One region of the Pseudoduganella sp. R-32 genome, then DNA from elsewhere that is predicted to be linked to it. Evidence: predicted binding sites of a transcription regulator. Region 1 holds the regulator's gene; each other region holds the start of a gene.
What was found. The regulator LexA, encoded in region 1, represses DNA repair genes until DNA is damaged. The targets are predictions, from matches to a motif close to ACTGTATNNNNATACAGT.
Positions count from the first base shown of each region.

Region 2: the regulator LexA is predicted to act here: its motif matches at 1,873-1,890, upstream of recA (recombinase RecA).
Region 3: the regulator LexA is predicted to act here: its motif matches at 1,860-1,877, upstream of ACN9MU_RS23305 (PA0069 family radical SAM protein).

Region 1 is NZ_CP183987.1:5,337,471-5,341,641, reverse strand. It holds gene ACN9MU_RS24390 (hypothetical protein) at 1-365, opposite strand, end outside; gene ACN9MU_RS24385 (alpha/beta fold hydrolase) at 471-1,499, opposite strand; gene lexA (transcriptional repressor LexA) at 1,704-2,393, opposite strand; gene ACN9MU_RS24375 (hypothetical protein) at 2,524-2,985, shown strand; gene rpsF (30S ribosomal protein S6) at 3,226-3,606, shown strand; gene priB (primosomal replication protein N) at 3,625-3,918, shown strand; gene rpsR (30S ribosomal protein S18) at 3,950-4,171, shown strand, end outside.
Region 2 is NZ_CP183987.1:6,390,659-6,394,829, forward strand. It holds gene ACN9MU_RS29360 (DUF2889 domain-containing protein) at 1-27, opposite strand, end outside; gene recX (recombination regulator RecX) at 159-617, opposite strand; gene recA (recombinase RecA) at 748-1,821, opposite strand; gene ACN9MU_RS29375 (response regulator) at 1,955-2,647, shown strand; gene ACN9MU_RS29380 (sensor histidine kinase N-terminal domain-containing protein) at 2,644-4,161, shown strand; gene ACN9MU_RS29385 (DUF4212 domain-containing protein) at 4,154-4,171, shown strand, end outside.
Region 3 is NZ_CP183987.1:5,105,621-5,109,791, reverse strand. It holds gene ACN9MU_RS23315 (Hsp70 family protein) at 1-1,189, opposite strand, end outside; gene ACN9MU_RS23310 (DUF2760 domain-containing protein) at 1,186-1,770, opposite strand; gene ACN9MU_RS23305 (PA0069 family radical SAM protein) at 1,896-3,062, shown strand; gene ACN9MU_RS23300 (hypothetical protein) at 3,522-3,653, shown strand; gene ACN9MU_RS23295 (gamma-glutamylcyclotransferase) at 3,662-4,171, opposite strand, start outside.

The sequences.
Region 1 (4,171 bases):
TCTTCGTTCCCGCCCGGCCATTGGTATTTGTCGTGCTCCAGCCGGATGTCGTAAGACAGGCGCAGGCGGCGGTCGCCGTCCACGTCGTATTCGCCTTCGCCCTTGTCTTTCAGGACGACGGCATTGCCGGCCATGTCGTGCACTTGCAGTTTTTCGATCAGGTCGGCTTGGCCGTTTTTGAGCTGCGGTATCGGCATGCAGTTGAACAGCGCGAGGTCGCGGCCCTCGACCCAGACGTCGGCTTCGACGTGGGCGCGTTTGGCATCCTTGTCGATGCTGAGGCGGTAGTGGTTGGCCTGGTTGTCGAAGGCGAACGCGGATTGCGCCGCCAGCATCGCAGCTGCGATGCAGAAAGGCTTGAACATCAAATCTCCCCGGTTGTGGTGTGCTTTTTGTGACTGTAAGTGAGCGCAGCCACCCGGGGAGCGTGGCTGCGACGAAATGCAGGATTGGCTAGACAGGCTGCAGGTTTAGCGTAGCGCTTTTTCCACAACGGCCTTCATGGCAGGCATGGCGCAGCGCAGCGCTGCGTGGCCACAGTCGGTGTCAAGCACGGTGGCTTCTTCCTTGCGCAGCTTGGAGAAGGCGATTGCCGGCCCAGGGTTGACCAAGTGGTCTTGGGCTGCATTGATCGGGACCAGTCGCGCCTTGATGCGCGGCGCCGCGTCTTCCAGCTTGCCGCCCTGGGCGATATCGTGGCCCAGTACAGCGCGGATCTGCCAGAGGGAATTGTTGGCGTCAGTGCCGTCAGGATCGGAGGCCTGGCTCTCGCGGAAGAATTTTTCAAAGTCCTTCGGCGCGGTGCGTGCGCTGCGATGCGCCGGGCTGTCGAAGTTCATTGCGAACAGCAGGTTATACATTGGCAGCGCCGGGTTCTGGGCATAGCGGCCGCCTGCGTAGGCTGGCTCGTCAAGTACCGACTTTTCAACGATGCGCAGGAACAGCATGTCGGACGATGTCAGTCGCGGTGTGCCCGCGATGGGAATGGCTACGTCCATGAAGCCCGGGTAGCTGGCGGCCCATTGGAAGGCCTGCATGCCGCCCATCGAGTAGCCCATGACGGCGTGAAGGTGCTTGATGCCCAGTTTTTCGGTCAGGAGCTTGTGCTGGCTGGCGACCATGTCGCGTACCGAGAACTGCGGAAAGGAGGGGCCGGGTTGGGTCTTGCTGTTTGAAGGGGAGCAGGATACGCCATTGCCCAGTGCATCGACCACGATCACGTACCATGGCGCCGGATCGAACAGGGCGCCGCTTTGCAGCATCCCTGCCGCATCGCGGCTGGTGCCGGTGTGCCAGGTCGTGAACAGGATGACGTTTGATTTGTCAGCGTTGAGGGTGCCGAAAGTACGGTAGCCGATCGAGCAATCGTTGATGGTGGCTTTGTTTTCAAGCTGCAGGTCGCCCATGTTGGCGAACTGCTGTTGCGGGGCGGCGGCGTATGCGGTGGAAATGGACAGCGCCAAGGCGCACAGGATCGAGCTGATACGGCGGACGTGCATGTGATCTCCTCTCCTTTTTTCGATGCAAGAAGGATAACTCGAGCGGCCCTTGTCTTGGAACCCGAGTGCGACAGAATGCAGAAATGGGGGCGCAGGCTGGCTTAAAACGGCGCGCGGGCCAGCGGAGGGGCAGGGATTGCGCCAGCCGGGCCAGCGCGGGAGAAAGGCCCAGGGCGCACGTCGCACCCCGAGCGCAGGACGGTCTTAGTGCCAGGTTCGCATCAGGCCAACGGCCAGGCCTTCCAGGGCGAAGTCGTCTTCTTCGGTCACTGTGATCACCTTGAAGTCCGGATTTTCCGGCAGCAGTTCGATCTTGCTGCCGGTTTTGCGGTAGGTCTTGACGGTGACATCGTTGCCGATGCGAGCCACCACGACCTGGCCATTGCGGGCGCTGTCGGTCTTTTTCACGGCCAGCAGGTCGCCGTCCATGATGCCGATGTCGCGCATCGATTCACCGCGCACCTTCAGCAGGAAGTCCGGCTTGGCCGAGAACAGCTTGGGGTCGACGCTGTAGGTGGTCTCCAGGTTTTCCTGGGCCAGGATGGGCGAGCCGGCGGCGACGCGGCCGATCAGCGGCAGGGAAACCAGCATGCCGGCCGGGACGGCTGGCATGTCGTCGAATTCGACATTGGCACGAGCGGCCGGGCGCGGCGCTGCTGCACCGGTCGCCGGGCCGCCGAAGTTGCCGGTCAGGCGAATGCCGCGCGAGGTGCCGGCGGTAATTTCGATGGCGCCCTTGCGTTGCAGGGCTTTCAAGTGTTCTTCTGCAGCATTGGCGGACTTGAAGCCAAGCTCCGCCGCGATTTCGGCGCGGGTAGGCGGGAAGCCGGTGCTGTCGATCGCATCCTTGATCAGGTTGAGGATCTGTTCTTGTCGTGCTGTGAGCTTGATCATGGCGCTATGGTGAACTGTGGATATAGACAGTCTGTATTTTTGTACAGTATGAAAGGAATTGCAAGCAAATTTGTTGCAATGACAGAAAATATTCGGCTTAATAATGTTTCGACAACCATTGGAGGGCAGGATGGGACGGTTTGCTTTCTTGCTGGCGGCGGGGATTTCCTTGTTCGGTGCCGTGATTCATTTCGCGGCGCCTTGGCTGGGGCCGGAGTGGTATGCCTTCCTGCAGGCGCCGCCCAAGGTCGTTGCATCAGCCCGCGCCGGGACGTGGTTCGCGCCGGCTGGCGCGGTAGTCATAGGGGCCTTGATGTTGATCTGCTCCTTGTATGCGCTGGCTGGCGCAGGGCGCTTGCGCTGGTTGCCATTTGCGCAAATGGCGCAGGGCACGATTGCTGCGATTTGCCTGCTGCGCGGGCTGCTGGTGGTGCCTTACTTGTACAAATTCCCCGATCGTGTGTGGACGTTTGATGTGGTCGCCTCCCTGGTCTGGCTGGCGGCCGGGCTCGGGTTCCTCGCCGGGATCTTGCAATCGTCTGAGGCGACGCAGCCTGCCATGGCGGCGAGGGGCGAAGCCTCAGGCGATTAAGCCGCAGGCAAGCAGCGCGTCATCCAGGGTTCTTACCCGGAGCAATGCAAGGGCGCAGCTTCCAGGCGGCGTCGACTGGTCCATGCCCCGGCATGCCAGCCCAGCGGGCAGGGGGCTTTGCGCGCCATCAGTAAACCTTGAGCCGGCCGGCAAAGTCTGCTATGCTTGCGGGCTTACCTCTTCCCACACCCGTCTTGACGCCGGGGTGGGCTATATTCACAGTCCTTAAGGGAGTTATTAATGCGTCACTACGAAATCGTATTTATCGTCCACCCGGACCAAAGCGAGCAAGTGCCCGCGATGATCGAACGTTACAAGACCAGCGTGACCTCGCGCGGCGGTAACGTGCACCGTGTTGAAGATTGGGGCCGCCGTCAAATGGCGTACTCGATCCAGAAACTGGCCAAGGCACACTACATCTGCCTGAACATCGAATGCGACAACGAGACCCTGGTTGAGCTGGAAACCGCATTCAAATTCAATGATGCCGTGCTGCGTCACCTGACCGTCAAGATGAAGAAAGCGGAAACCGCTCCTTCCCCGATGATGAAGTCGGTCCAGCGTGAAGACGCGGCCAAGAGCCATCGCGCCGAAGCCCCAGCAGCTCCTGCAGCGGCCTAATTCCTGACAGGAGACGGTCTGTACAACCAGCTCCGGGTTACCGCCCTGATCGCCGAACGGGATGAGATTCGATACACCCCGGCCGGCCTGCCGATTGTGAATGCAAGCTTGCAGCACAGTTCGCAGCAGACAGAGGCAGGCATTGCCCGACTGACCGAGTTTGAAGTCCCTGCCGTTGCGGCAGGTGAGTTGTCAAAACGATTCAGTCAGGCGCCCCTTGGAGGCTTGTACGAGTTCACCGGTTTCCTGGCCAAGAAGAACCGCAATAGCAGAACCCTGGTGTTTCACATCATTGATTTTCGTGCTGTCTAAACAGCGCAATTTTTAAATACAGGAGCCTAAAATGGCATTCGGTAAAAAGTTCGACAAAAACAAGCTCAAGCTGAAAGAAAAGCGCAAGCAACAAAACCCACTGTTCAAGCGCAAGAAGTTCTGCCGCTTCACCGCCGCTGGCGTTGAGCAAGTGGACTACAAAGACGTAGACACCCTGAAAGATTTCATCCAGGAAAACGGCAAGATCATGCCAGCACGCCTGACCGGCACCAAGGCGCACTACCAGCGCCAA
Region 2 (4,171 bases), 1.1 Mb from region 1:
TCGGGAGACAGGATTTGACAAGGACATAAGACCGATGCCACTCAAAAGTGGCCAAAATTATAAGCAGCTAATCAGTACGCCGCAGCTTCTACGGACAACCACCGCACCCGCGGTGCTGCATAAAACTCTCGAAGTGTAGCATACCTTCCGAGGCCAATTTAAAAGTCCTCGTCGGGCATGGTGCCCTTCATGGCGGTGCGGATGGCCTTTTGTGAGAAGCCGCGCGACATGAGGAAGCGCAATTGCTTCTGTCGGCCTTCGGGATCTTCGGCCACTTCGCCGAATTTGCGGCGCCAGACTTCGCAGCAGCGCTCGACTTCGTCTTCTTTCAGGCTTTCCTTGACTTCGGCCAGCATGTCGCCGCCGATGCCGTGGTGCTGCAGCTCGGCCACGATGCGGCTGTTGCCGTAGCGGGCGGCGCGGCGGTGCACCAGGTTTTCGGAGAAGCGCTCTTCCGAGAGCCATTTGTTTTGCTCGAGGAAATTCAGGAGGGCTTCGACGTCGTCGCCCTCTTCCGCGTGGCGCTGCAGCTTGCGGGCGAGCTCGAGGCGGCTGTGCTCGCGCTGGCTGAGCAGGCGGAGAGCACGGGCTTTTAGGGTGGGTTTGGGGAGGGGCATCTGTTAAACCGGTAAACCGATGTCTGACCCGCAGGGTCAGACACCTTCTGATCTACGGCCTGTGGCTCCGGCATACCAGTGTCTGACCCTGCGGGTCAGACGGGACGGCCATCCGGCTGCCTTACCGGTTTTAGTCGACCGCGCGCAGCTTCGGCGCTTCTTCGCCATCATCGGAAACGGCCGGCAGCTCACGCACGCCCAGTGCCGCACGCACCTTGTTCTCGATTTCACGCGCCAGTGCCGGACGCTCCTTGAGGAAGGAACGGGCATTGTCCTTGCCCTGGCCGATACGCTCGCCGCCGTAGCTGTACCAGGAACCCGACTTCTCGACGATCTTGGCTTCCACGCCCAGGTCGATGATCTCGCCTTCGCGCGAAGTGCCTTCGCCATACAGGATGTCGAAGTGGGCTTCCTTGAACGGCGGCGCAATCTTGTTCTTGACCACCTTGACCTTGGTCTCGTTACCGATCACCTCGTCGCCCGACTTGATCGAGCCGGTACGGCGGATGTCGAGGCGCACGGAGGCGTAAAACTTCAGGGCATTGCCGCCGGTGGTGGTTTCCGGCGAGCCGAACATCACGCCGATCTTCATGCGGATCTGGTTAATGAAGATTACCAGGGTGTTGGTGCGGTTGATGGTGCCGGTCAGCTTGCGCAGCGCCTGGGACATCAGTCGCGCCTGCAGGCCCGGCAGGGAATCGCCCATATCGCCTTCGATTTCGGCTTTCGGGGTCAGCGCGGCAACCGAGTCGACCACGATCAGGTCCACGGAACCGGAGCGCACCAGCGCGTCGCAGATTTCCAGGGCCTGTTCGCCGGTATCCGGCTGGGAGATCAGCAGCTCGTGCAGGTTGACGCCCAGTTTTTGGGCATACACCACGTCCAGCGCGTGTTCCGCGTCGATGAAGGCGCAGGTGCCGCCCATTTTCTGCATTTCAGCGATGGCTTGCAGGGTCAGGGTGGTTTTACCGGAAGATTCAGGACCGTAGATTTCCACCACACGGCCGCGTGGCAGGCCGCCTACGCCCAGCGCGATATCCAGGCCCAGGGAGCCGGTGGAGACAGTCTGCACTTCCTCGATCGGGGCGGATGCGTCCATGCGCATCACGGAGCCTTTGCCAAACTGCTTTTCAATCTGGGCCAGTGCGGCCGCCAGGGCCTTGGCTTTTTCCGATGCAGGTACTGCGCCTTTTTTGTCGTCCATGATGTTCTTTCGCGGGCTAAATGAATTGAGTCACTACGTTGTACAGGTGGTACTGTATAAAATTACAGTGCTTTTGACAAGCCCCTTTTTGCAAACTTTGCGAAAAGTCAAACGGCTGGAGTACAGTGTCCTTATGCGTATCCTATTAGCCGAAGATGACAGCGTCCTCGCGGACGGCCTGACGCGCTCCCTGCGCCAGTCCGGCTATGCGATCGACTGCGTAAAAAACGGGCAGGAGGCGGACACCGCCCTGTCCACCCAGGAATTCGACCTGCTGATCCTGGACCTGGGCCTGCCCAAGATGTCCGGGCTGGAAGTGCTGCGCCGCCTGCGCACGCGCGGCTCGCTGCTGCCGGTGCTGATCCTGACCGCCGCCGACTCGGTCGAGCAGAGGGTCAACGGCCTCGACCTGGGCGCCGACGATTACATGGCCAAGCCGTTCGCGCTGTCCGAGCTGGAGGCGCGGGTGCGGGCGCTGACCCGGCGCGGCCAGGGCGGCGGCTCCACCGTCGTCAAGCACGGCCCCCTCACCTACGACCAGGTCGGGCGCAGCGCCTATATCAACGAGCAGATGCTGGACCTGTCGGCGCGCGAACTGGGCTTGCTGGAAATCCTGCTGGCGCGCACCGGGCGCCTGGTGTCGAAAGAGCAGCTGGTGGACCACCTGTGCGAATGGGGCGAAGAGGTCAGCAACAACGCCATCGAGGTCTATGTGCACCGCCTGCGCAAGAAGATTGAAGTGGGCGGCATCCGCATCGCCACCGTGCGCGGCCTCGGCTACTGCCTGGAGAAATTCAACCCGCCGCAACCGCCGGCCGCACCGTGAACGGCGAGCAGCAGGCCGCCGACTGGGCCCACGCCCCGGCCGCCGAAGAGAACGAGATCCAGCACTCGCTGTTCGGCGAGATCCTCGACTGGATGCTCGCTCCCCTGCTGCTGCTGTGGCCAATGAGCATCGCCATCACCTACCTGGTGGCGAAGTCGATCGCCAACCAGCCCTTCGACCATGCGCTGGAAGACACCGTCACCGTGCTCACGCAGCAGGTGCGCGAAGTGGGCGGCGTGATTCCCCGCCTGCCCGGCCCGGCGCGCGACATCCTGCGTGCCGACGACGTGGACAATATCTATTACCAGGTCAGCAGCCCGACCGGCGCCCACGTCGACGGCGACCGCGACCTGCCGCCGCCGCCGAAGCAGGATCCCGAGCTGCAGGACATCCGCGCCGGCGCGGTCCTGTTCCGCAACTCCACCCTGCACGGCACGCCGATCCGCATCGCCTGGACCTGGGTCAACCTGGAAGAAGACAAGGCGCAGCCGCAGCGCCTGGCCCTGGTGCAGGTCGGCGAAACGCTGGAAAAGCGCGCCAAGCTGGCCAATGAAATCATCAAGGGCGTGATCCTGCCGCAGTTCATCATCCTGCCAATCGTGCTGGCCCTGGTGTGGTTTGCACTGTCGCGCGGGCTGCTGCCGCTGCGTGAACTGCAGGAGCGCATCCGCGCCCGCCCGTCGGACGACCTGAGCCCGATCCCGCCGCGCCAGGTGCCGGAAGAAATCACGCCGCTGGTCAAGTCGCTCAATGAAATGCTGGAGCGCCTCAAACTGTCGATCGATTCGCAAAAGCGTTTCATCGCCGATGCTGCGCACCAGATGAAAACCCCGCTGGCCGGCATGCGCACCCAATCGGAACTGGCGCTGCGCCAGACCGACCAGGCCGAGGTGCACCGTTCGCTGGAACAGCTGGCCAAATCGTCGCAGGCGGCCACCCGCCTGGTCAACCAGCTGCTGGCACTGGCGCGCGCCGAGAACCAGCCGCAGGCCGGCACCGCCATGGAGCCGCTGGAGCTGGGCGGAATGGCGCGCAGCACGGTGCACGACTGGGTCCAGGCGTCCTTCAACTACGGCATCGACCTTGGCTACGAACCGCCGCCCGAGGACGTGCCGATTTCCGGCAACGCGATGATGCTGCGCGAGATGCTGTCCAACCTGATCGACAATGCCTTGCGCTACACGCCGCGCGGCAGCGCCGTCACGGTGCGCGTGCGCCGCACAGGCAAGCATGCCCTGCTTGAAGTGGAAGACAACGGCCCCGGCATCCCGGCAGCGGAGCGCGGCCATGTGTTCGAGCGCTTCTACCGCATCCTGGGCAGCAACACCGAGGGCTCCGGGCTGGGCCTGCCGATCGTGCGCGAAGTGGCGCAGCAGCACGAAGCGGAAGTCGACCTGTTCGCCAACCCGCGCACCACCGACCCGAAATACCCAGGCTGCCTGTTCCGCGTGACGTTCCCGCTGCGCGTGCCGGACACGCCGCCCGAAGAAGAAGAGGTACCGCATTTTGGATAAGCTCGAGCGC
Region 3 (4,171 bases), 230 kb from region 1:
CGGCAAAGCCTTCAAGTTCCGCCGTAGCACCCGCCTGGCGCGCCAGGAAAGCTGCCAGGTGCCTGGTGATCGCCGCGTCTTGCGCGTAAGGCAGGCCAAGCTGGGTCAGGCCGGCGCGGGAACGCACGGCCGGGCGTGCGGAAGCTTCCACTTTCGGGAAGAAGCCGTCCGTGATGAAGGCCGTGACTTCGGCGCGCGTCAGTTCGGTGCGGATCGAGCCGCCGATCAGCTTCGAGCCGCGGCTTGGCACCACGATAGGCCAGGTTTCGGCTTGGGCGTTGGCCAGCAGGTTTTCCTTGGCCGCGCGGCAGCCGTAGGTCAGCGCGCGCATCTGCCAGGCGTCAAGCTGGGTGCCGTTGGCAGCCAGCTTGCGCGCGACCAGGTGAGCCAGCGCCAGGTCCATATTGTCGCCGCCCAGCAGGATGTGGTCGCCCACGGCCACCCGGTGCGGCTCCAGCTTGCCGTCGCGCTCGAGAATGGCGATCAGCGAGAAGTCGCTGGTACCGCCGCCCACGTCCACCACCAGGATGACGTCGCCCGGCTTGACTTCCTTGCGCCAGCGGCCATCGCTGCTCTGGATCCAGCTGTACAGCGCCGACTGCGGCTCTTCCAGCAGGGTGACGTTCTCGTAGCCGGCGGCGCGAGCCGCTTCGGCAGTGAGTTCTCGCGCGGCCGGGTCGAACGATGCAGGAATGGTGACCGTGACTGCCTGCTGCGTAAACGGCGCGTCCGGATGGGCGTTGTCCCATGCAGCGCGCAGGTGTTTCAGGTAGCGGGTCGAAGCCTCCAGCGGCGACACACGCGACACCTCTTCCGGCGCGTCATGTGGCAGGATGGCTGCGCGGCGGTCAACGCCAGGGTGGCACAGCCAGCTCTTGGCGCTCGACACCAGGCGGATCGGCGTGGTGGCGCCGCGGCTGCGGGCCATTTCGCCCGTCACTGCGGGCGTCCCGTCGGCAGCAGCCCAGGGCAGGGCCAGTTCGCCGGCCGCCAGCTCGTCCGGATGCGGCAGGTAGAGGAAGCTTGGCAGCAGCGGCAGTTCTTCTACCGTGCCTGGCGCGGTGAGCTGGGGCACGCCCAGCACGCCATGCCTGGTTTTCTCGCCATCGCTGCCCGCCAGTTCAACGTAGGACAGCGCGCTGTGGGTGGTGCCAAGGTCGATGCCGATGGCAAAACGCGGATCGCTCACAGTTCCACCTCAGCCGGGGCCAATACTCTGGCGTTATGCGCTTCCGCCAGTTTCGGCAGCCGCACGCTGGAGGCGCGCCAGCCGCGGTGGCTCAGGGTGCCGGTGAACGGCGCCTTGCCGACCACATTGCCGGTCAGGCGCACGGCGGATGCATCGAAGCCTTCCGGCAGCGTCACGCGGCTGCCTTCCGCTTCGGAGCGGATGGCATCGATCGTGAAGTGCTCGCGCAGCACCTTGGAGCAGCCTTCATGCACCACGCGGGCAGCGGCGCCGATGTCGGCATCCGAATAGCCGGACAGGTTTTCCTGCGTGAAGTCGATCAGGCGGGCTTCGCGCTGGAACAGGGACAGGAGTTGGAGTGCCGCGTCGGGCGTGGCTTCGCGCAGGGGCGCGGCGGCTGGCATTGGGGCGGCGACTGGTGCAGGTGCTGGTGCTGGTGTGGCAGCCGGAGCCGCTGCGGGGCCCACGCTGTCGTCACGCACGCGGGCGGCGAATTCAGCATCGCCCAGGGTTTTGAAAAAGGCGCCAAAGGCGAGGGAAATCCTGCTCCCAAAGGAGGGCGGATGGGTAGTTTTGCTCATGTTGTTGCTCTTTGAATGTCGGGGGATATCCCGGAGAAGTGCGCATGATACCAGCTTGGCTTGCAGCCTTGGCGCGGTCGGATTAGAATACTGTATGCATATACAGTAATGCTTCGGAGCGCCGCATGCAGGACCATGAATTCGAAGGGCAGGTGATGCTGCCGCCGCAATCGCTCAAGGCCAAAAAAGGGCGCGGTGCGGTATCAAACATGCAAGGAAGGTACGAGCTGCAGGCGCGCGAAGCGTTCGACGACGGCTGGGCACCCGATCCGGATGATGCCGGGGCTGAACTGCTTCCACCGCGCACCATTGTCACCGCGGAAACGGCCAAGACCATCCTCACGCGCAACCAGTCGCCCGATATTCCGTTCAATGTTTCGCTGAACCCTTATCGCGGCTGCGAGCATGGCTGCATCTATTGTTTTGCGCGGCCATCGCATAGCTACCTGGGCTTGTCGCCCGGCCTGGATTTTGAGACCAAGCTATTCGCCAAGGTAAATGCGCCGGACCTGCTGCGCGCCGAATTGTCCAAGCCAGGTTATCAGGTGGAGTCGCTCGCACTGGGCGTGAATACCGACGCCTACCAGCCTTGCGAGCGCGAATACCAGCTCACGCGGCGGGTGCTGGAAGTGCTGGCCGAGTGCAACCATCCGGTTGGCCTGATCACCAAATCCTCGCTGATCGAGCGTGACATCGACATCCTCGCGCCGATGGCTGCGCGCAACCTGGCTGCCGCATCGGTCACCATCACCACGCTGGACAGCAAGATCTCGCGCACCCTGGAGCCGCGCGCCGCCGCGCCGGCACGCCGCCTGCGCACGATCGAGACGCTGGCCAAGGCCGGCATTCCGGTTGGCGTCAGCATTGCGCCGATCATTCCTTTTGTCACTGAGCCCGATATCGAGAAGATCATGTCCGCAGCGCGCGATGCCGGCGCGGTGATGGCGACCTATGTCGTACTGCGCCTGCCGTGGGAAGTCAGCCCCTTGTTCAAGGAGTGGCTGGAAGCGCATTTCCCCGACCGGGCCGCGCGCGTGATGAACCGCGTGCGCGACATGCGCGGCGGCAAGGATTACGAAGCCGAGTTTGGCGCACGCATGCGCGGCGAAGGCGTGTGGGCGGACCTGATCCTGCAGCGCATCGAGAAAGGCATCACCCGCTTCGGCTTCCACGGCCGCCACAGCAAGTTCCGTTCGCTCGACTGCACCCAGTTCAAGCGGCCTGAATACATTCCACCCTCCGGCGCCCGTGCAGCCGCTGCAGCCAAAGCGGGGCAAATGAATCTTTTCTGAAATCGGAGGCGATGATGGGCTGGTTTCTGATCAATGTCATGCTACCGCTTACGGCACCTGTGCTTGTGCTCGCAATCCTGAGGGCGTTCCCGATGCCTCAGGAAAACAGGTCTGCGTTGAAGTTGCTCCTTCCTGTCAAGGATGGTCAGTTGTGCTGGACAGCAATCGCCTTTTCTGCATCAGCGTTATATGAAATCGGCGTTGGAAGAAGCGTTCTGGGAACCACGAGTGTTGGCTACGTACAGGGAGTAGCAGTCTTCATCATTGCGGCATCAAGTATCGTAGCTGCTGGTGGCGCAACATTTCCAACGTCGCTGCATAGGCCTGAAGGTGTTGCCCCGCTCCGCCATTACTCAACGTTTGCGTTCTCACTGTTTTTGACCGTTTGGGCAGCCTTGGTTCGCCTGGTAGTTCAATTCGGACTATGATGAAGTGCGCCCATTGCAGAAGGAGGCCACCATGATCAACGAATTTCTTCAGTATCACTTCCAGGACACTGAACATACCGGTAAGTTCCTCGTGAATCTCGGCGGATTTGCTGGCCTGATCGGTTTTGTGGTTTTCCTGATCGGCTTGCCGTTCGTCGCCTGACAGGCTGATTACTGGCGATCGAGGAACGCTTCGATGGCATGCACATGTTCGTCGTGGTGCCCCATTTCCCGCAAGGCGGCAGCAAGGCGCAACAAGTATTCGACGTTCGGGCCGCTCGGGCCGGATGCTGAGGCGATGTGGCGTGCAATTTCTTCCACCGGAGCCTCGCCCAGCCAGGCCGCGTTGTCGGCGGCGGCAATATAGATCAGGCCTTCTTCCACGCCGCCTGCTTCGAAATGGATGTCGATGGCCACGCGCAGGTAGCCGTTCTTTTCGCGATGGTCGAGATGGGCGAATTCTTCCGGCGTAACGAGGTAGGCCATGCCGTGGCAGACGTCTCCCTCGGCTGGAATCAGTGTGGCCACGCGGCCTGGCGCTTCAGGTGTTCCACGATGATCGTGCGAACCTTGCCAGAAGCGGCGCGACCAGCCGAAGATGTGCGCGGGCCGGCGCTCGATGAAGGGAAAGTCCGCCTTGTAAATCAGCGAGCCATAACCGAACAGCCACACCTGGTGGTG